DNA from 2 places in the Streptomyces sp. NPDC008317 genome. Region 1 is predicted to be linked to the other one. Evidence: predicted binding sites of a transcription regulator. Region 1 holds the regulator's gene; the other holds the start of a gene.
What was found. Region 1 encodes HspR, which represses chaperone genes until heat shock. Its sites were predicted from a motif close to TTGAGNNNNNNNNNCTCAA; they were not measured.
Positions count from the first base shown of each region.

Region 2: lon (endopeptidase La) is a predicted target of HspR. The motif match lies at 6,255-6,273, and genes of this name have one in related genera.

Region 1 covers NZ_JBIBFQ010000001.1:85,588-94,913, forward strand. The annotation lists gene ACFY9V_RS00345 (TIGR03618 family F420-dependent PPOX class oxidoreductase) at 35-439, shown strand; gene ACFY9V_RS00350 (phosphodiester glycosidase family protein) at 653-2,299, shown strand; gene ACFY9V_RS00355 (heat shock protein transcriptional repressor HspR) at 2,405-2,872, opposite strand; gene dnaJ (molecular chaperone DnaJ) at 2,878-4,077, opposite strand; gene grpE (nucleotide exchange factor GrpE) at 4,159-4,830, opposite strand; gene dnaK (molecular chaperone DnaK) at 4,827-6,704, opposite strand; gene ACFY9V_RS00375 (LCP family protein) at 6,885-7,760, opposite strand; gene ACFY9V_RS00380 (nucleotide sugar dehydrogenase) at 7,887-9,125, shown strand.
Region 2 covers NZ_JBIBFQ010000004.1:499,082-508,407, forward strand. The annotation lists gene ACFY9V_RS15515 (nitrate- and nitrite sensing domain-containing protein) at 1-828, opposite strand, end outside; gene ACFY9V_RS15520 (hypothetical protein) at 1,301-2,059, shown strand; gene ACFY9V_RS15525 (MarR family transcriptional regulator) at 2,076-2,489, opposite strand; gene ACFY9V_RS15530 (lysozyme) at 2,729-3,601, shown strand; gene lon (endopeptidase La) at 3,758-6,232, opposite strand; gene ACFY9V_RS15540 (class I SAM-dependent methyltransferase) at 6,403-7,353, opposite strand; gene ACFY9V_RS15545 (spermidine synthase) at 7,500-8,234, shown strand; gene ACFY9V_RS15550 (response regulator transcription factor) at 8,295-9,008, shown strand; gene ACFY9V_RS15555 (ATP-binding protein) at 9,005-9,326, shown strand, end outside.

The DNA of each region.
Region 1 (9,326 bases):
ACCCGCCCGCGCGCCTCCGCGTACCGTCCCGTCCATGGCATCCGATCCCCGCTCCCCCGCACCCGGCTACCTCGCCTTCTGGCGCGAGCGGCACCTGTGCACCCTCACCACCCCGCGCCCCGACGGCTCCCCGCACGTCGTCCCGGTCGGCGTCACGTACGACCCCGAGGCGGGGCTCGCCCGCGTCATCGCCAACGGCAGGAGCACCAAGGCCCTGAACGTCCTGGCGGCGGGCCCCGGCGGCGCGCGGGTCGCGGTCTGCCAGGTCGAGCGGCGGATCTGGGCCACCCTCGAAGGCGTGGCCACCGTCTCCGCCGACCCGGACCGCGTCGCCGAGGCCGTGCGCCGCTACACCGAGCGCTACGGCCGCACGCCCTCCCCCAACCCGGACCGCGTCGTGATCGAGATCGCCCTGACCCGGGCGATGGGCAACGCGTGAGGGGGTATCACGGCACGCCGTCGGCGTAACGCCCACAACACGCGTAACAGCCGCAACGCCCGTACGGCGTACGGCGGATGACGGCATTCGTCGGCTGTTCGCCCGGAACTCACCCCCACAAGGCGGGGTCTTCGCGTAGGACGGCTCTCATCGGGCGCGGAAGCCGCCCGCCCGCAGTCGTCAGCCGTCAGCCGTCGTACGTGAGGGGTCTTCATGGAGCACACCAAGGGTGCCGCGCGGGTACGCGTCCGCACCGTCGTGGCCGCCGTCGCCGTACTCGCCGCCGTCGTACCGCTCGCCCTCGACTCGACGGCCCAGGCCGCCGTGCCCGGTCACGGGCCGGACCCCTCGGCTGCCACCGGCCACCGCAACCCCGTCTCGTCGCGGTGGACGACGCGGGACCTCGCGCCCGGCCTCCAGGTCCGCACCGGGACGATCCGGCGCGCGGACGCGGCGCCGTCCTGGACCGTCACCGTCCAGCGGCCGGCCACCAGCAGGCTGACCGGCGCGCCGACCGGGCTCGAAGTGAGCGACAGGGCGTGGGCGGACGACACGGCGGCACGGCTGCGCGCGGCGGGCTTCGCGCCGCGCGTCGAGACCGTCCAGTGGCCCGCCTACAGCGACACCCCGCACGGCACGATGGGCCTGCGGGTACGGATCGGCGGGTACGCCACGCAGGCCGCCGCCACGGCCGCCGCACAGCCCGTCACCGCGGCGGGCTTCCTCACCGCCGTCGAGTGGACCGGCTACGACGCCGACCAGCCCGCCGACGTGCAGAACATCCACATCGCGACCGTGGACCCGCGCGTGTTCCGCGGCACGGTCGCGGGCACCCACGACGGCGACGTCGCGCGCCGCGAGACCCCGTCGTCGGTCGCCAGGAAGCTGGGCTCCCTGGTCGCCGTCAACGGCGGCTTCTTCGTCATCACCAACGCCGGCGGCATCCAGGGCACCCAGTCGGGACTCGGCGCCTACGACGGGCGGCTGGAGTCGATGTCGGCCGGCGCGCGCGCCGCCCTGGTGCTCGCCGACGGCGGGCGGCACTTCCGTATCGCCGACCTGAACAGCACGGCCACCGCCCGCGCGGGCGGCGCGTCCTACGCCGTGCAGGGCGTCAACCGGCTGCCCGGCACGGTCCGCGACTGCGGGCGCCCCGGCGGCACCCCGAGCGAGCTGCCCTGGCAGGACATCACCTGCTACGAGAAGGACGACCTGGTGGTGTTCACCCCCGCCTTCGGCGCCGCCCTGCCCACCGGCGCCGGTGTCCAGGCCGTGCTCGACGCCCGGGGCGACGTGGTGTCCGTCGGCGCGCGCGGCGGCCGGGTCCCCGCCGACGGCTCGGTGCTCCAGGGCATCGGCTCGGCGGCCGACTGGCTGACCGCGTACGCCCGTACGGGTGAGCGCGTATCGGTCGGGACGACCATCCGGGACACCGCGGGCGAGGTCCTCGCCCTCGGCCCCGACGACAGCGTCGTCAGCGCCGCCCCCACCCTCGTCCAGGACGGCCGGATCGCCGTGGACGCCGCGGCCGAGGGCGTCGTCGACCCGCTCGACCTGTCCTTCGGCTACGTCTGGGCCAACGGCCGCCAGCCCCGCACCCTGGCCGGGATCGACGACCGGGGCCGCCTGCTGCTGGTCACCGTCGACGGCCGCCAGACCGGCGGCGGCAGCGAGGGCTTCACGCTCATGGAGGCCGCCGCCTTCATGCGCTCCCTGGGCGCCGTCCAGGCCCTCAACCTCGACGGCGGCGGCTCCACCACCTTCGCCGTCGACGGCACCCTCGCCAACAACCCCTCGGACGCGACGGGCGAGCGCGCCGTGGGCGACTCCGTCCAGGTCGTCCCGGCCGCGCTCCACTGACCGGCGCCGCCGACCGGACGCACGACGACGGACGGTCCGCCCCCTCGGGTGAGGGAGACGGACCGTCCGTCGCAAGGAGCCTTGGGCCGTACGGGTGAGCGGGCGTCAGCCGTCGCGCTTGGGCCGCCAGACCACCAGCGCGCTGGTGTGCTGGACGTCCTGGTAGGGAACCAGGTCGCGGCGGTACGAGGCGTGCACGGCGGCCTCGCGCTGCTGGATGACGGCGGCGGCGCCCTCGACGGCGGCGGAGAGTTCGGCCACGCGCGCCTGGAGGGCGGCGACCTGGTTCTCCAGCTCGATGATCCGCTTGATGCCCGCGAGGTTGATGCCCTCGTCCTGCGAGAGCCGCTGCACCTCGCGGAGCTGCTCGATGTCACGGGTGGAGTAGCGACGGCCGCGCCCGGCGGTACGGTCGGGCGAGACCAGCCCGAGGCGGTCGTACTGACGCAGGGTCTGCGGGTGCAGCCCGGACAGCTCGGCCGCCACCGAGATGACGTAGACCGGGGACTCCTCGGTCAGTTGGTAGGGATTACGGCCGCGCGGGCCTCTCATACCGCTTCCGTCGACGCTCATTCAGGTCACGCTCCCTTTGCGGCCTTGAACAGCTCCGCCCGCGGGTCGTGCCCCGCGGTCGCTTCCCGGTAGGACTCCAGCGCGTCCAGCGCCTTGCCCTCGGTCTTCTCCGGCACCGCCACCTCGATGGTGACGAGCAGATCGCCCCGTGAACCGTCCTTGCGCATGGCGCCCTTGCCGCGGGCGCGCAGCGTACGGCCGTTCGGCGTACCGGCCGGAAGCTTGAGGGTGACCGGCGGGCCGCCCAGGGTGGGCACCTTGATCTCGCCGCCGAGCGCCGCCTCGGCGAAGGTCACCGGCACGGTGACCGTGAGATTGGACTCGCGGCGCCCGAAGACCGGGTGCGCTCCGACGTGCACGACCACGTACAGGTCGCCGCCGGGGCCGCCGCGCTCGCCGGGCGCGCCCTTGCCGCGCAGCCGGATCCGCTGCCCGTCGGTGACACCGGCCGGGATACGGACCTGCATGGTGCGCGAGGAACGGGCCCGCCCGCTGCCCTTGCAGACGTCGCAAGGGGTCTCGGCGATCAGGCCGCGGCCCTTGCAGTCCACGCACGGGTCAGTGAGCGAGAAGCCGCCACCGCCGCCGCGCGAGACCTGCCCGGTGCCGACGCAGGTCGGGCACACCCGGGGCGTGCCGTTCTTGTCGCCGGTGCCGGAGCACGCCTTGCAGGGCGCCTGCGAGGACATCCGCAGCGGGACCGTGGCCCCGTCGACCGCCTCGGTGAAGCTCAGCGTCACCTCGGACTCGATGTCCTGGCCGCGGCGCGGCTGCACCCGCGTGCCCGCGCCGCCCCGGTTGAACAGACCGCCGAAGACGTCGCCCAGGCCGCCGCCGAAGCCGCCGCCCTGCCCGCCGGTGGTCTGCCCGCCGGGCTGGCCGCCCGTGCCGCCGAACAGGTCGCCGAGGTCGAAGTTGAAGCCGCCGGCGCCGCCCGCGCCGGGACCGGGGCGGAAGCCGCCGTTCCCGAACAGCGCGCGGCCCTCGTCGTACTCCTTGCGACGCTTGGCGTCGGACAGCACGTCGTTGGCCTCGGAGATCTCCTTGAAGCGCTCCTCGGCCTTCGCGTCGCCCTTGTTGGCGTCCGGGTGGAACTCGCGGGCGAGCTTCCGGTACGCCTTCTTGATCTCGGCGTCCGTGGCGTCCTTGGGCACGCCGAGGACCTTGTACAGGTCCTTCTCCAACAGGTCCCTACTGACACTCATCCCCGACGTCCCTCCTCTCCACCACTTCCAGGCGCGCCGCCGGTGACCGGCACACTCCCACGCCCACTTACTTCTACGCCGTCAGCCCTCGTCCGGGCCACCGGTCTCCTCTTCGTCGGCCTTCTTCTCCGCCGCCGACTCGTCCTTGCCCTGGCTGCCCGGCTGCGGTTCGGCGACCGCGACCCTGGCGGGCCGCAGATTGCGCTCCCCGATGCGGTACCCGGGCTGGAGGATCTGCACGCATGTGGTCTGCGTGACATCCGGCGAATAGCTGTGCATCAGGGCCTCGTGCACCAGCGGGTCGAAGGGCTCGCCCTCCTTGCCGAACTGTTGCAGCCCCAGCTTCGCCGCCACCGTCTCCAGCGACTCGGCGACCGACTTGAAGCCGCCGACCAGCTCGCCGTGTTCCCGCGCCCGGCCGATGTCGTCGAGCACCGGGAGCAGTTCGGTGAGCAGATTGGCGACCGCGACCTCCTTGACGGCGACCCGGTCCCGCTCCACCCTGCGGCGGTAGTTCTGATACTCGGCCTGGAGCCGCTGGAGGTCCGCGGTGCGCTCGTTGAGCGCGGTGCGCACCTGGTCCAGCTGTGCCCGCAGGGCCGTCAGCTCCTTCGCGTCCCCGTCCGGGGCCGGGGCCGCCGGGCCCGCCTCATCGGCGGACCCGGCGGCCTTCGCGGCGGCGTCCGGCTGCTCCTCGCCGGCCTCTGAAGGGACGTCGGGCTCCGACTCGAAGCCCTTCGGCTCCTCCGTCACGCGGCACCGTCCCTCTTGTTGGCGTTCTCGTCGTCGACGATCTCGGCGTCGACCACGTCGTCGTCCGCGGCGGCGTCGGCCTGACCGTCGGAGGGGGCGTCGGCGGTCGCGCTGCCGGAGGCGCCGTCGGTCTGCGCGTACAGCGCCTGGCCCAGCTTCTGGCTGGTGGCCGCGACCTTCTCGGTGGCCTCGCGGATCGCGGCGGTGTTGCCGTCGTCCGTCGACTCGTTCTTCAGCTTCTCCTTGAGGTCCGCGACCGCGGTCTCGACCTCGGACCTGACGTCCTCGGGGAGCTTGTCCTTGTTGTCCGCGATGAACTTCTCGGTCTGGTAGACGAGCTGCTCACCCTGGTTGCGGGTCTCGGCGGACTCGCGGCGCTTGTGGTCCTCGTCCGCGTACTGCTCGGCCTCCTGGCGCATGCGGTCGACCTCGTCCTTGGGCAGCGAGGAGCCGCCGGTGACGGTCATCCGCTGCTCCTTGCCGGTGCCGAGGTCCTTCGCGCCGACGTGCATGATGCCGTTGGCGTCGATGTCGAAGGTGACCTCGATCTGCGGCATCCCGCGGGGGGCGGGCGGCAGGCCGGTCAGCTCGAACATGCCGAGCTTCTTGTTGTACGCCGCGATCTCGCGCTCGCCCTGGTAGACCTGGATCTGGACCGACGGCTGGTTGTCCTCGGCCGTGGTGAAGATCTCGGAGCGCTTGGTCGGGATGGTCGTGTTGCGCTCGATCAGCTTGGTCATGATGCCGCCCTTGGTCTCGATACCGAGGGACAGCGGGGTGACGTCGAGCAGCAGGACGTCCTTGACCTCGCCCTTGAGCACACCGGCCTGGAGGGACGCGCCGATGGCGACGACCTCGTCCGGGTTGACGCCCTTGTTGGCGTCCTTGCCGCCGGTCAGCTCGCGCACCAGCTCCGCGACGGCGGGCATACGCGTCGAGCCGCCGACCAGGACGACGTGGTCGATCTCCGAGAGCTGGATCCCGGCGTCCTTGATGACGTTGTGGAACGGCGTCTTGCAGCGCTCCAGCAGGTCGGTGGTGAGCTGCTGGAACTGGGCGCGGGTGAGCTTCTCGTCCAGGTGCAGCGGGCCCTCGGCGGACGCCGTGATGTACGGCAGGTTGATCGAGGTCTCGGTGGACGAGGACAGCTCGATCTTCGCCTTCTCCGCCGCCTCGCGCAGGCGCTGGAGGGCCATCTTGTCCTTGCCCAGGTCCACGCCGTGGCCGGACTGGAACTGCTTCACCAGGTAGTCGACGACGCGCTGGTCCCAGTCGTCACCACCGAGGTGGTTGTCGCCGTTGGTGGCCTTCACCTCGACGACGCCGTCGCCGATCTCCAGCAGCGAGACATCGAAGGTGCCGCCACCGAGGTCGAAGACCAGGATGGTCTGGTCGTCCTTGTCGAGGCCGTAGGCCAGCGCGGCGGCGGTCGGCTCGTTGACGATGCGCAGCACGTTGAGGCCCGCGATCTCACCGGCCTCCTTGGTGGCCTGGCGCTCGGAGTCGTTGAAGTACGCGGGGACGGTGATCACCGCGTCGGTGACCTTCTCGCCCAGGTACGACTCCGCGTCCCGCTTGAGCTTCTGCAGGATGAAGGCGCTCATCTGCTGCGGGTTGAAGTCCTTGCCGTCCAGGTTGATCTTCCAGTCGGTGCCCATGTGGCGCTTGACCGACCGTACGGTCCTGTCGACGTTGGTGACAGCCTGGCGCTTGGCGACCTCGCCGACGAGCACCTCGCCGTTCTTGGCGAAGGCGACGACGGACGGCGTGGTCCTGGCGCCCTCTGCGTTGGTGATGACGGTGGGCTCGCCGCCTTCGAGAACGCTGACGACGGAATTAGTCGTGCCCAGGTCGATGCCGACCGCACGTGCCATGGTGAAATCCTCCTGCTGACTTGAGTGGAACTGACTCAAGACTGCACGACCCGGGATCTTCTGTCAACAGACGTGAGTCGACCCCACTCAACTTATCTCTGCTTTATGTGCGCAGGGCGGATGTTCTCGCAGGTCGGACGGGGTGCGGCGAGGTGCGGCGAGGTGCGGCGAGGTGCCGCGTCAGCGGCTTGGAGAGGCCGGCACCGGGCGGTCCGCGCGCAGCGCCGCCAGCAGCGGACCGGACTCGGCCGGCCGGGCCGTCAGCGTACGGAAGGCGAGGGCGCCGTCCGGCACCTTGCGCAGGCTTCCCGCCAGTTCGTACAGCGCGGGGAGCGTACTGAGTCCGGGATCGGCCGTGAGGGACGAGGTTGCCGTGTCGACCAGGCCGAAGAACCGGGCCGGATGGCGCAGCGTGTCCGCCCCGCGCGCCTCACGGGTCAGCGTACGCAACAGCTCGCGGCGGCGCTCACCGGTGTGGGCGCCGACCGCGGCCTCGATCCGGTCGAACCCGGCGAGGTCCACCACCATGTGGTGGTCGACGCGGATGCCGCTGAGCCGTTCGAAGGCGCGGATCGAGCAGGCCGCCCCGCCGCCGCTGAAGGCGCGGCCGAAGGGTTCGTACGCGGCCGGGCTCGTACCGCCGTCCGGGCGGGGACAGCTCGGCACGCCGACCTTCAGGGAGCGCGGTACGCCGACGGCGGCGGCGTGGCGGCGGTCGGCGGACAGGTGCAGCAGGACGGCGGCGTCGGAGGTGTCCTCATCCGGGGGCGCGCCGGAGCCCGGGCGGCGCTCGGCGTTCTGGCCGCCATGGGCTCCGCCGCCGCCCTGGCCGCTCGGGCCGCCCTGGCCGCTTTCGGAGCCCAGCATCAGGATGTTGCGCGCCTGCGGCACCAGCGCGCGGGGCCGCTCCTTCGCGTACCGGGCGAGCACCTTCTCCGCGGCCCGGTCGGTGTGGATGTTGCCGCTGAACTTCCGGTAGGACGCCCAGCCCAGACCCGCCGTCACCACAAGGAGGAGCCCGGCGCCGATCGCGACCCAGCGCAGCACGGCCCGCATGCCCGCCTCCTCCCGCGTGATCGTGGCGCCTCGTCCGTCATGGCCCGCTCGCGCGGTGGCCCGACATCCGATGAACTTAATGTCGCCTTTGCCATACTTGTCACGATTAGGGCTAATTTAAGCGTCATGGAACCCACCGAAGACAGCCGGCACGTCGTCGTCGTAGGCCAGGGCCATGTCGGGCTGCCGCTGGCACTGCGGGCGGCGGAGGCCGGTTTCACGGTCATCGGGATCGACATCGACGAACAGCTGGTCAAACGGCTGACGGCCGGGGACTCCCGCGTCGGCGACGTCCCCGCGGAGCGGCTGGCCGAGGCCCTCGCCTCCGGCCGCTACCGGGCCAGTACGGACTACGCCGACGCCCGCGACTTCGACGTCTGCGTGATCACCGTCCCCGTACCGGTCCACGACGGCGTCCCCGACCGCGGCGCGATCGTGGACGCGGGCCGGGCCGTGGCCCCGCACCTGCGCCCGCGCGCCACCGTCGTCCTGGAGTCCACGACCGCGCCCGGCACCACCGAGGAGCTGCTGCGGCCGGTCCTGGAGGAGATCAGCGGCCTGACCGCGGGCAGCGCCTTCCACCTGGGTTACAGCCCCGGGCGCACCGACCCCGGCAACCCCCGGTGGCGGCTGGAGAACACCCCCAAGGTCGTCTCCGGTGTGAACGTACGATCGCTCCTCGCCGTCGACGGCTTCTACTCCCGAATCGTGCGCAATACGGTGCCGGTTTCGTCGCCGCGCACCGCCGAGCTGACCAAGCTCATCGAGGACGCCTTCCGCCAGGTGAACATCGCCCTGGTCAACGAACTGGCCACCGTCACCGGGCCGATGGGCACCGACATCCGCGAGGCGATCGACGCGGCGGCCACCAAGCCGTACGGCTTCCTGCCCTTCCACCCCGGCCCCGGCGTCGGCGGTCACCGGCTGCCGGTCCCCCGCGGTCTGCTGCGTTTCGCGGCGCTCGCCGAGGAGATCAACGCGCTGATGCCCACCCAGGTGGTGGACAGGATCGCGGCGGGTCTCGACGCCAGGCAGCGGCCTGTCGAGGGAAGCCGCGTCCTTCTGCTGGGTCTCGCTTATAAACGCGACAGCGGCGACCTTCGCGAATCGCCCGCGCTCGCCATCGCGGCCGGGCTGACGGCGCTCGGCGCCCGGGTGCGCGCGGTCGAGCCGTACGCGGACCCGGCCCGGCTCCCCGCCGACCTGCTGTGCGTGGAGCTGACCGAGGAGGAGGCCGCGGCGGCGGACGTGGTGGTCGTCGCGACCGACCACGACGTCTTCGACTACACGATGGTCGCGCGGGCGGCGACGTACGTCTTCGACACGCGGAACCGGTGCCGGGGTGAGAGCGTGGAGCGGCTCTGAGCCGGTCACGGCAGGGCGCGACAGGCCGCACCGCGACGCAGATCACGAGTTGCACGGCTGTATGCGCCCGCGGATCGCGGGTAATCTCAGCGGAGACCGGATTAAGTTACCGCTTAGTACGACCTTGCTCGTACGACCCGTACGGGACCTTGCTCGTACGACCCGCATGACCCGTACGACCCTGTACAAGCGTTGCCCGTA
Region 2 (9,326 bases), on a different contig from region 1:
CAGCAGGCAGAGCGCGGCGAGCGCGGCCCGCAGCTCCAGCGCGGTGACGTCGTCGTCGCGGTCGTGGGCGGCGGCGCGGGCCTCGTCGGTGGCGGCGGACGCCTCGACCGTACGCATCAGGCCGATCCTGGCGGTCAGCGCCGCGTTGACCGGCTTCGCGCCCAGCGCCCGGTCGGAGCGAGTGAGTTGCCCGCCGTCGAGGAGCTGGGCGAGGTCGCGGTCAGCCTGCGCGGTGTCGGCGCCGGTGACGGTCTGGTCGTACTGGCCGCGCAGGTCGGCGGGGGCCGTGGCGCGGAATTCGGCGAGCGCGGCCTGTTCCTGGACGTGGGCGACCTGGGCCGCGGCGGTCAGCTCCGGCTGGGTGCCGCCCGCGGTGAGCGCGGCGACCAGCAGGCCGCGCTGGACGGCGGCGGCGGTGACGGCGCGGGTCAGCGGCGCGGTGACCGGGCCCGCGGTCCTGCCGAGGGCGTCGAGCAGCGGCTGGTAGGCGCTGATGACGCTCTGCGGGCCGCCGTCGCCGCCGAGGGCGCCCTGCCGGACGCGGGGCAGCGCGGCGAGCGCGGTCCGCAGGCCGGCGGGGGCGTCGGCGGCGACGTCCTGGACCTGGCGGTCGACGCGGGAGCGGCTGTCCTCCGGCAGGCCGTCGCCGCTGGCCGCGTCACGGCCGTCGGCGGCGAAGGCGGCGAGGTCGTCGCGCTCGTCGGCGAGGGAGTGGGCGAGCACGGTGGCGCGGGTGGTGAGCTGGGCCGCGTCCGCCCGGTCCTGGGCCCGCGACAGGTCGCGGACCGCGAGGGCGACGCCTGGAGCGGCGGCGGCCAGGACGGTCACGGCGCAGACGAGCAGGGCGGCGAGCAGAGGCTGCCGGACCCTCCGCTCTCGCGGTTGACGTCGTTCACGCAACTTCGGTGCTCGCAATCACGTATCGCCGGCGGGCCCGGGAGTGTCCCCGGGGAATATGCAGAAGTCCCTCCGACCCTTGCAGCCCCGCCCGGAGAGGTGCCACGCGTCGCTCCCCCGGACACTCGAACGAGTGAATCGCAACGAGGAGTTGACCGACAAGTCCGGCGTGCGCGGGGACACTTCGCCCGGCGTGGACGGCACTGGCGCGGTGCTGCGACCTTTGGCAGGATGCCCGCGCGCATAGGCCCGCGCGCCCCGGTCCGTACCAATGGGGCCGTCCGCGGGGGGCGCGGTTTCGAACGCCGGGCCGCCGCGCGGGGTGCCGGGGAGCCGCCGTCCGGCCACCGCCGGGACACCCGCGGGCCGCCGTCCGTACCCGCGGGTCCCGCACACTGGTCCCATGCGCATCGAGACGGCCACCGCGCCCGGCACCCCCGACCGTCCGAACGAGGACTTCGTCTCCGTGGCCCTGCCCGCTTCCGGGCAGGGCGGCGCCGTGGTCCTGCTGGACGGGGTGACGCCGCCGCCGGACAACGGAGATTGCGTGCACTCGGTGCCGTGGTTCACCGCCCGGCTCGGCGGCGCGCTGCTCGAACTGTCCGTTTCCCGGCCGGAGATGACGCTTCCCGACGCTCTGTCCGCCGCGATCGGCAGGACGGCCGCGGCACACCGTGACACCTGTGATCTTTCTCACCCGCTCACCCCGCAGGCCACGGTGGTCGCCGTCCGCTGGGACGAGGAGTACGTCGAGCACCTGGTGCTGTCGGACTCGGCGCTGCTGCTGGAGTCGCCGGACGGCGAGGTGACCGCGGTGCTGGACGACCGGATCGACCGGCTGCGCGCCGCGGGTGTACGGGTCGGGCCGCTGCGCAATCTGGAGGGCGGTTTCTTCACCGCCGCCGCCGATCCCGCGGTCGTCTCGCGGGCCGTCACCGGCCGCACCCCGCGCTCCCGGGTCCGCGCGCTGGCCGCGCTCACCGACGGCGCCGCCCGTACCGTCGAGGTCTTCGGCGACGACGCCTGGTCCGATGTCCTCACCCTGCTCCGCAAGGCGGGCCCCGAAGCCCTGATCGCCCGCGTGCGCGCCCGCGAGGCCGCCGAGGAGTCCCCCGGCGGAAAGCGCCACGACGACGCGACAGCGGTCCTGGTGGAGCTGTAGCCGCGCGGGGCGCGCGCTACTCCTCGTTGTTCAGGCGCTGGAGCAGGCGGGCCAGCTCCGCGACGTCCGTGCGGTCCCAGGCCATGAGCTGGCGCAGGTAGCGCTCGCGGCGGGCGGTGCGGACGCGCGAGAAGCGCTCGCGGCCCTCGGCGGTCAGGCGCATCAGGAAGGCGCGGCCGTCGGCGGGGTCGGGCTCGCGGGTGACCAGGCCCAGTTCCTCCATGGCCCGCAACTGGCGGCTCATGGTGGCCTTTCCGACCCCGAAGTACGCCGCGAGTTCGGTGGCGCGCTCGGGTTCCGTCTCCTCCAGCCGGACCAGCAGGCCGTACGCGGCGGGTTCCAGTTCCGGGTGGACGGCGCGGGCGAGGTCGCCCGAGGTGGCGCGGGCGCGCCGGAACAGCACGGTCAGTTCGCGCTCCAGCGCGTCCATGTCGCTGTCGTCGGATCCGGCCGCTTCCGCCGCCTGTCTCGCCTCGTTCACACCGTTCCCGCTTTCAACGCCTGAAAGTTTCCTTCACTCACGGTTGTTTCCGCAGCACGTCAAGTATTTCGCAGGAGTAGACCATCGGCGGTTTCCTGACCCCCTTTCACGCCCGGAGTCGCGCCTCTACCTTCAAATCTGTCATGGCCACTGCAAGGCCATGCCGAGTCCCCACCATGGAGGCACGAATGTCCCACGGAGATCTCTCCGTCGTGCACGGCCCCGGCTCGGTCCGGAAGAGGCTCGGCCTGCTGGCCGGTCTGTTCGTCACCATGCTCGCGATGGTGTTCGTCCTGCCCGGCTCCGCCAGCGCGGCGAGCGGCACGGGGCACCTCACGCACCCCGAACTCGACTGGATGGGCTCCACCATCAAGGCGCACGAGGGCTCCAGCGCCTCCTCGTCGTCGTCCGCCGGGACCGTCACCCCGATGGCGACGCAGACGCTCGGCATGGACGTCTCCGGCTACCAGGGGAACGTCAACTGGGCCACCGCGTGGGCGAACGGCGGCAAGTTCGCCTACGTCAAGGCGACCGAGAGCACGTCGTACACCAACCCGTACTTCACGCAGCAGTACAACGGGTCGTACAACGTGGGCATGATCCGCGGCTCGTACCACTTCGCCACCCCCGACACCTCCGGCGGCGCCGCGCAGGCCGACTACTTCATCGCCCACGGCGGCGGCTGGTCCGGCGACGGCAAGACGCTGCCGGGCGCGCTGGACATCGAGTACAACCCCTACGGCGCGACCTGCTACGGCCTGAGCCAGGCCAGCATGGTGAGCTGGATCCACGCCTTCGCCAACCAGTACCACGCGCGTGAGGGTGTCTACCCGGTCATCTACACCACCTTCGACTGGTGGAACACCTGCACCGGGAACAACAGCGGCTTCGCCACCACCAGCCCGATCTGGATCGCGAAGTACACCAGCACGGTCGGCACCCTGCCCGCGGGCTACGGCTTCTACACCTTCTGGCAGTACGGCGACGCCGGCACCTTCCCCGGTGACCAGGACCGCTTCAACGGAGACCTGTCCCGTCTCCAGGCCCTCGCCCTGGGCTAGTCACCTCGCGGCGGCTCCCGCACGCACGAGTTCCCCGCACCCTCGTCCCAAGGGTGCGGGGAACTCGCGTGTTCAGGGCCGGACCACGGCCTTCACGGCCGGACCACGGTCTTCGACCGGACCGCGGCCTTCGACCGGACCCGCGGCCGGAGGCCGTCAGGCGGCCAGCGGCACCTCCGCCTCGGCGGCCTCGGCGGAGGCCGACTCCAGCGCCAGCGCCAGGACTTGGCGGACGTCGCTGACCGGGTGGACGTCGAGGGCCGACAGGATCTCGGCCGGGACGTCGTCCAGGTCCGCCTCGTTCCGCTTCGGGATGACGATGGTCGTGATCCCGGCGCGGTGCGCGGCGAGCAGCTTCTGCTTGACGCCGCCGATCGGCAGCACCCGTCCGGTCAGGGACACCTCGCCGGTCATGGCGACGTCGGTACGGACCCGGCGCCCGCTGAGCAGCGACGCCAGCGCGGTGGTCATGGTGACACCGGCGCTCGGCCCGTCCTTCGGCACCGCGCCCGCGGGCACGTGCAGGTGGACGCCGCGCTCCTTGAGGTCGCCGACCGGCAGTTCCAGCTCCGCGCCGTGCGACCGCAGGAAGGACAGCGCGATCTGCGCCGACTCCTTCATGACGTCGCCCAGTTGGCCGGTGAGCTGGAGTCCCGATCCGCCGGTCTCCGGGTCGGCCAGCGACGCCTCGATGTAGAGGACGTCACCGCCCGCGCCGGTCACCGCGAGCCCGGTGGCCACGCCCGGCACCGCCGTGCGCCGCTCCTCCGGGTCCTGCGCGGACTCCGGTACGTGGTGCGGCCGTCCGATCAGCGCCCGCAGGTCGTCGGGGCCGACGGTGAACGGCAGTTCCTGGTCGCCCAGTTCGTGCCGCGCGGCGATCTTGCGCAATATCCGGGCGACGGTGCGCTCCAGATTGCGGACGCCCGCCTCGCGGGTGTACTCGCCCGCCAGCCTGCGCAGCGTCTCCTCCTCCAGCGCCACCTCGTCCTCGGCCAGGCCCGCCCGCTCCAACTGGCGCGGGAGCAGGTGGTCTCGGGCGATGACGACCTTCTCGTCCTCGGTGTAGCCGTCGAGCCTGACCAGCTCCATCCGGTCGAGCAGCGGCTCGGGGATGGTCTCCAGGACGTTGGCGGTGGCCAGGAACACCACGTCGGACAGGTCGAGTTCGACCTCCAGGTAGTGGTCCCTGAACGTGTGGTTCTGCGCCGGGTCGAGGACTTCGAGCAGCGCCGCCGCCGGGTCGCCCCGGTAGTCGGAGCCGACCTTGTCGATCTCGTCGAGCAGCACCACCGGGTTCATCGACCCGGCCTCCTTGATGGCCCGCACGATCCGGCCGGGCAGCGCGCCGACGTACGTACGGCGGTGGCCGCGGATCTCCGCCTCGTCGCGGACGCCGCCCAGCGAAACCCGGACGAAGGTACGGCCCATGGCGCGCGCGACGGATTCGCCGAGCGAGGTCTTGCCGACTCCGGGCGGCCCGACCAGGGCCAGCACCGCGCCGCCCGCCCGCCGCCCGCCGCCGCTCTTGCCGGAAGCGCCGTCCGCCTGGCCGCCGACGACACCGAGGCCGCGGTCCGCGCGCCGCTTGCGCACCGCCAGGTACTCGGTGATGCGTTCCTTGACGTCGTCCAGGCCCGAGTGGTCGGCGTCCAGTACCGCGCGGGCGCCCGGGACGTCGTAGGTGTCCTCGGTCGTGGTGTTCCACGGCAGTTCCAGGACGGTGTCCAGCCAGGTGCGGATCCAGGAGCCCTCGGGGGAGGCGTCCGAGGAGCGCTCCAGCTTCTCGACCTCCTTCAGGGCGGCCTCGCGGACCTTCTCCGGCAGTTCGGCGGCCTCGACGCGGGCGCGGTAGTCCTCGCTCTCGTTCTCCGGGTCGCCGTTCAGCTCCGCCAGTTCCTTGCGGACCGCTTCGAGCTGCTGGCGCAGCAGGAACTCGCGCTGCTGCTTCTCCATGCCCTCCTGCACGTCCTTGCGCAGGCTCTCGGCCACGTCCTGCTCGGCGAGGTGGTCGCGCAGCCACTGGACGGCCAGCTTGAGCCGGGCCATCGGGTCGAGGGTCTCCAGCAGCTCCACGCGCTGCTCGGTGGTGAGGTAAGGGGAGTAGCCGGAATTGTCGGCGAGCTGGGACAGGTCGTCGATCTGCTGGACCCGGTCCACCACCTGCCAGGCGCCGCGCTTGCGCAGCCAGCTCGTGGCCAGCGCCTTGTACTCCTTCATCAGCTCGGCGACCGTGCCGGGCGACTCCGCGGGCGCCGGTTCCTCCACCGGCGTGCCCTCCACCCACAAAGCGGCGCCGGGCCCGGTCGTACCGGCCCCGATCCGCACGCGTGAGCGGCCCCTGATCACGGCGCCGGGGTCGCCGTCGGACAGCCGGCCGACCTGCTCGACGGTGCCGAGCACCCCGATCCCCGCGTAGGTCCCGTCCACGCGGGGAACGAGCAGCACCTTCGGCTTGTTGTCGCCGCTGTCACCGGCGAGGCCGCCGGATCCGGCGGCGGCGTGCGCGGCTTCCACCGCGGCCCGCGCCTCCGTGTCCGACAGGTCGACCGGCACGACCATGCCGGGCAGGACGACCTCGTCGGACAGGGGCAGCACGGGCAGAGTGAGCGTTGTGGGCGTCGAAGCCATGATCTCCCCTTCGGCAATCAAGTTGAGCTATGTCGACTCAATGCGTGGGGCACTTCGAATGTTCCCCGGGGTGCGTTCGCTCTCAGCGATCCCCGGCCTCGGCGGTCCTGACCTGCGCGATCCAACTCCCGGCGATCCCCGCTCCCGGCGGTCCCCCGCAGCTCCCCCGGTCAGCTCCTGGCGCGCAGGAAGGCCGAGGTGGAGACCCGGCCCAGCATCTCGAACCGGGACTCCCCGGTCTCCAGGTACTTGTCCGCCGCCTCCTGGACACCGGTCCATGCGGCGTCCCCGTAGTCGTCGAGCACCACGATGCCGCCGGGCGCCGCGATCTTCTCTGCCCACTCCAGGTCGGCCATGACGCCCTCGGCCGAGTGGTCGCCGTCGACGATGATCACGCCGTACTTCCGGTCGGAGACCGCGGCCCGGGTGTCCGGGTCGCCGGAGAAGCCCTGCTCGATCCTGGCCCGCTCCCCTGCCTTGCCGCCGAGCGCCAGATTCGCGCGCACCACGTCCATCCGCACCGGCGTGCCGGTGGGCTCGCCGACCGGCCGGGCGCCCGGCTGGAGCTGCGTCCCGGCCAGCGGGTCGACGATGGTCAGCCGCGCCTCGACACCGGCCCGGTGCAGCATCCGCATCAGCGCGGCGGAGAACAGGCCGTGCAGCGTGCCGATCTCCAGCACGTCCTCGTTGGGCGGGTCGAGCAGCGGGACCGTGGCCAGCTTCCCGCAGATGTTGTAGGTGGAACCGGCCAGGCGGCCGACGGCCAGGGCTTCGAGCGCGATCACATTGCGGAAGGCGATCGTCACATTGCGCCGCGCGTCGGCCTCGTCGCGGCCCGAGACGGCGACCATCTCCCGCACCAGGGTGTCGATCCGGTCCGGGGTGGGCAGCCGGGGACCGCTGCGCCCGGTCTTGTCGAAGAGCAGACCGATCGCGAACTGCTGGTCGCCCAGCTCCGCGACCTTCTTGCGCATCGAGTCGAGATCGGCGACCCGGGACCTGCGGTCGCTCTCGATCTCCTTGCGGAGCTTGGAGGCGGAGCTCTGCACGCGACGGTCGACCAGTGCGGCAGCGGGGGCGAGCACCCGCCTGGTCAGTCGATTCTTCAGTAGGGAGGACATGCGCGGAATTTACGCCGCCGGTTCGCCGCCCAGGTCATGCCCCGATGCAGAGGAAATGAAGTTCTCACGACCGAGCAGTTAACGCCCGATGGAAAGGTGGCCGACATAAGGTCATGACCTCGTGCGGCATACGCCAAACTGGCCGTATGACCCTCCAACACCCATCCTCCTACAGCGGAACCCGCGCCTTCGACCACACCGCTCCCGTGGTGCTCGACCGGCAGGAAGGCCCGTACGGGGAGGTGGTGCTGCGACGGCACGGCGACCTGCTCCAGATCATCGCGAACGGGTGTTTCCTCATGGACACCTCCGACGGGCGGTCCGAACGCCTTCTTGTCGACGCGGCACTGGAATACCTGGACGAAGAACCGGCGGACAGCGCGGACCGGCCCGGCCGCTCGGTGCTCATCGGCGGTCTCGGCGTCGGCTTCTCCCTCGCGCGCGCCGCCGCGCGGCCGGGCTGGTCCCGGATCACCGTCGTCGAACGCGAGTCCGCGGTCGTCGGCTGGCACCGCGACGGGCGGCTCGCGCCGTTCTCCGCGGGCGCGCTGGACGACCCGCGGGTGACGGTGGTCGAGCGGGACCTGGTGGCGTACGTGGCGGAGCCCGGCGAGCGGTACGACGCGCTCTGCCTGGACATCGACAACGGCCCGGACTGGACGGTCACCGACGACAACGGCGGTCTGTACGGCCCCGCGGGCCTCGCGGCCTGCCGGAACCGGCTGACGGCCGGCGGCGTCCTTGCCGTGTGGTCGGCGAGCCCGTCGGCCGGTTTCGAGGACGCGCTGCGGGCCGCGGGCTTCTCCGGAGTACGCACTCTGGAGGTGGAAGTGACGCGTGGGGTTCCGGATGTCGTGCACCTGGCGATCAACGCCGCGTAGTCAGGGCGCCCACCTGCCCCGTAGGCTCCCCCGTAACCAGGACGACCTTGTGGGGCGGAATTGGACAGCGCGCAGACGACGGGCACGCAGCGCCGGGTGCTGGTGGTCGAGGACGACCAGACCATCACGGAGGCCATCGCGGCCAGGCTGCAGGCCGAGGGATTCCAGGTGCGGACGGCGGGGGACGGTCCCTCCGCGGTGGAGTCCGCGCACACCTGGCAGCCCGACCTGCTGGTTCTCGATGTCATGCTGCCCGGCTACGACGGCCTCGAGGTCTGCCGCCGGGTGCAGGCCGACCGGCCGGTGCCGGTGCTGATGCTCACCGCGCGCGACGACGAGACGGACATGCTGGTCGGGCTCGGCGTCGGCGCCGACGACTACATGACCAAGCCGTTCTCGATGCGCGAGCTGGCCGCCCGCGTGCACGTCCTGCTGCGCCGGGTCGAGCGGGCCTCGATCGCCGCGCACGACCCGCGCGGCGCCAGCATGCAGCTCGGCGACCTGGAGATCGACCACGCGCAGCGCCGGGTCCGGGTCAGGGGCGCCGACGTGCACCTGACCCCGACCGAGTTCGAGCTGCTGGTCTGCCTGGCGCAGCAGCCGCGCGCGGTGCTCTCCCGCGAGCAGTTGCTCGCCGAGGTGTGGGACTGGGCCGACGCGTCGGGCACCAGGACCGTCGACAGCCACGTCAAGGCGCTGCGCCGCAAGATCGGCGCCGAGCGCATCCGTACCGTGCACGGCGTCGGGTACGCGCTGGAGACCCCGGCGCCATGACCCGGTGGTGGCGCCGGCTGTGGCGGCGCGTGTGGGACGCGCTGCGGCCCTGGGACCCGTACCGCTCCATCAAGGCCGCGCTCCAGCTCCTGGTGATCATCTCGGTGCTGATCACCACCCTGCTGGTGATCGTCGCCATCCACTCGGCGACCGAGCTGCGGGTCATCACGATCTTCTCGATCATCGCCTCGCTGCTGCTGACCCAGATCGTCGCCAACGGCCTGACCGCGCCGCTGCGCGAGATGACGGCCGTCGCCAAGGCGATGGCGGGCGGCGACTACAGCCGCCGGGTGGCGCGGGTGCGCAGGGACGAGGTCG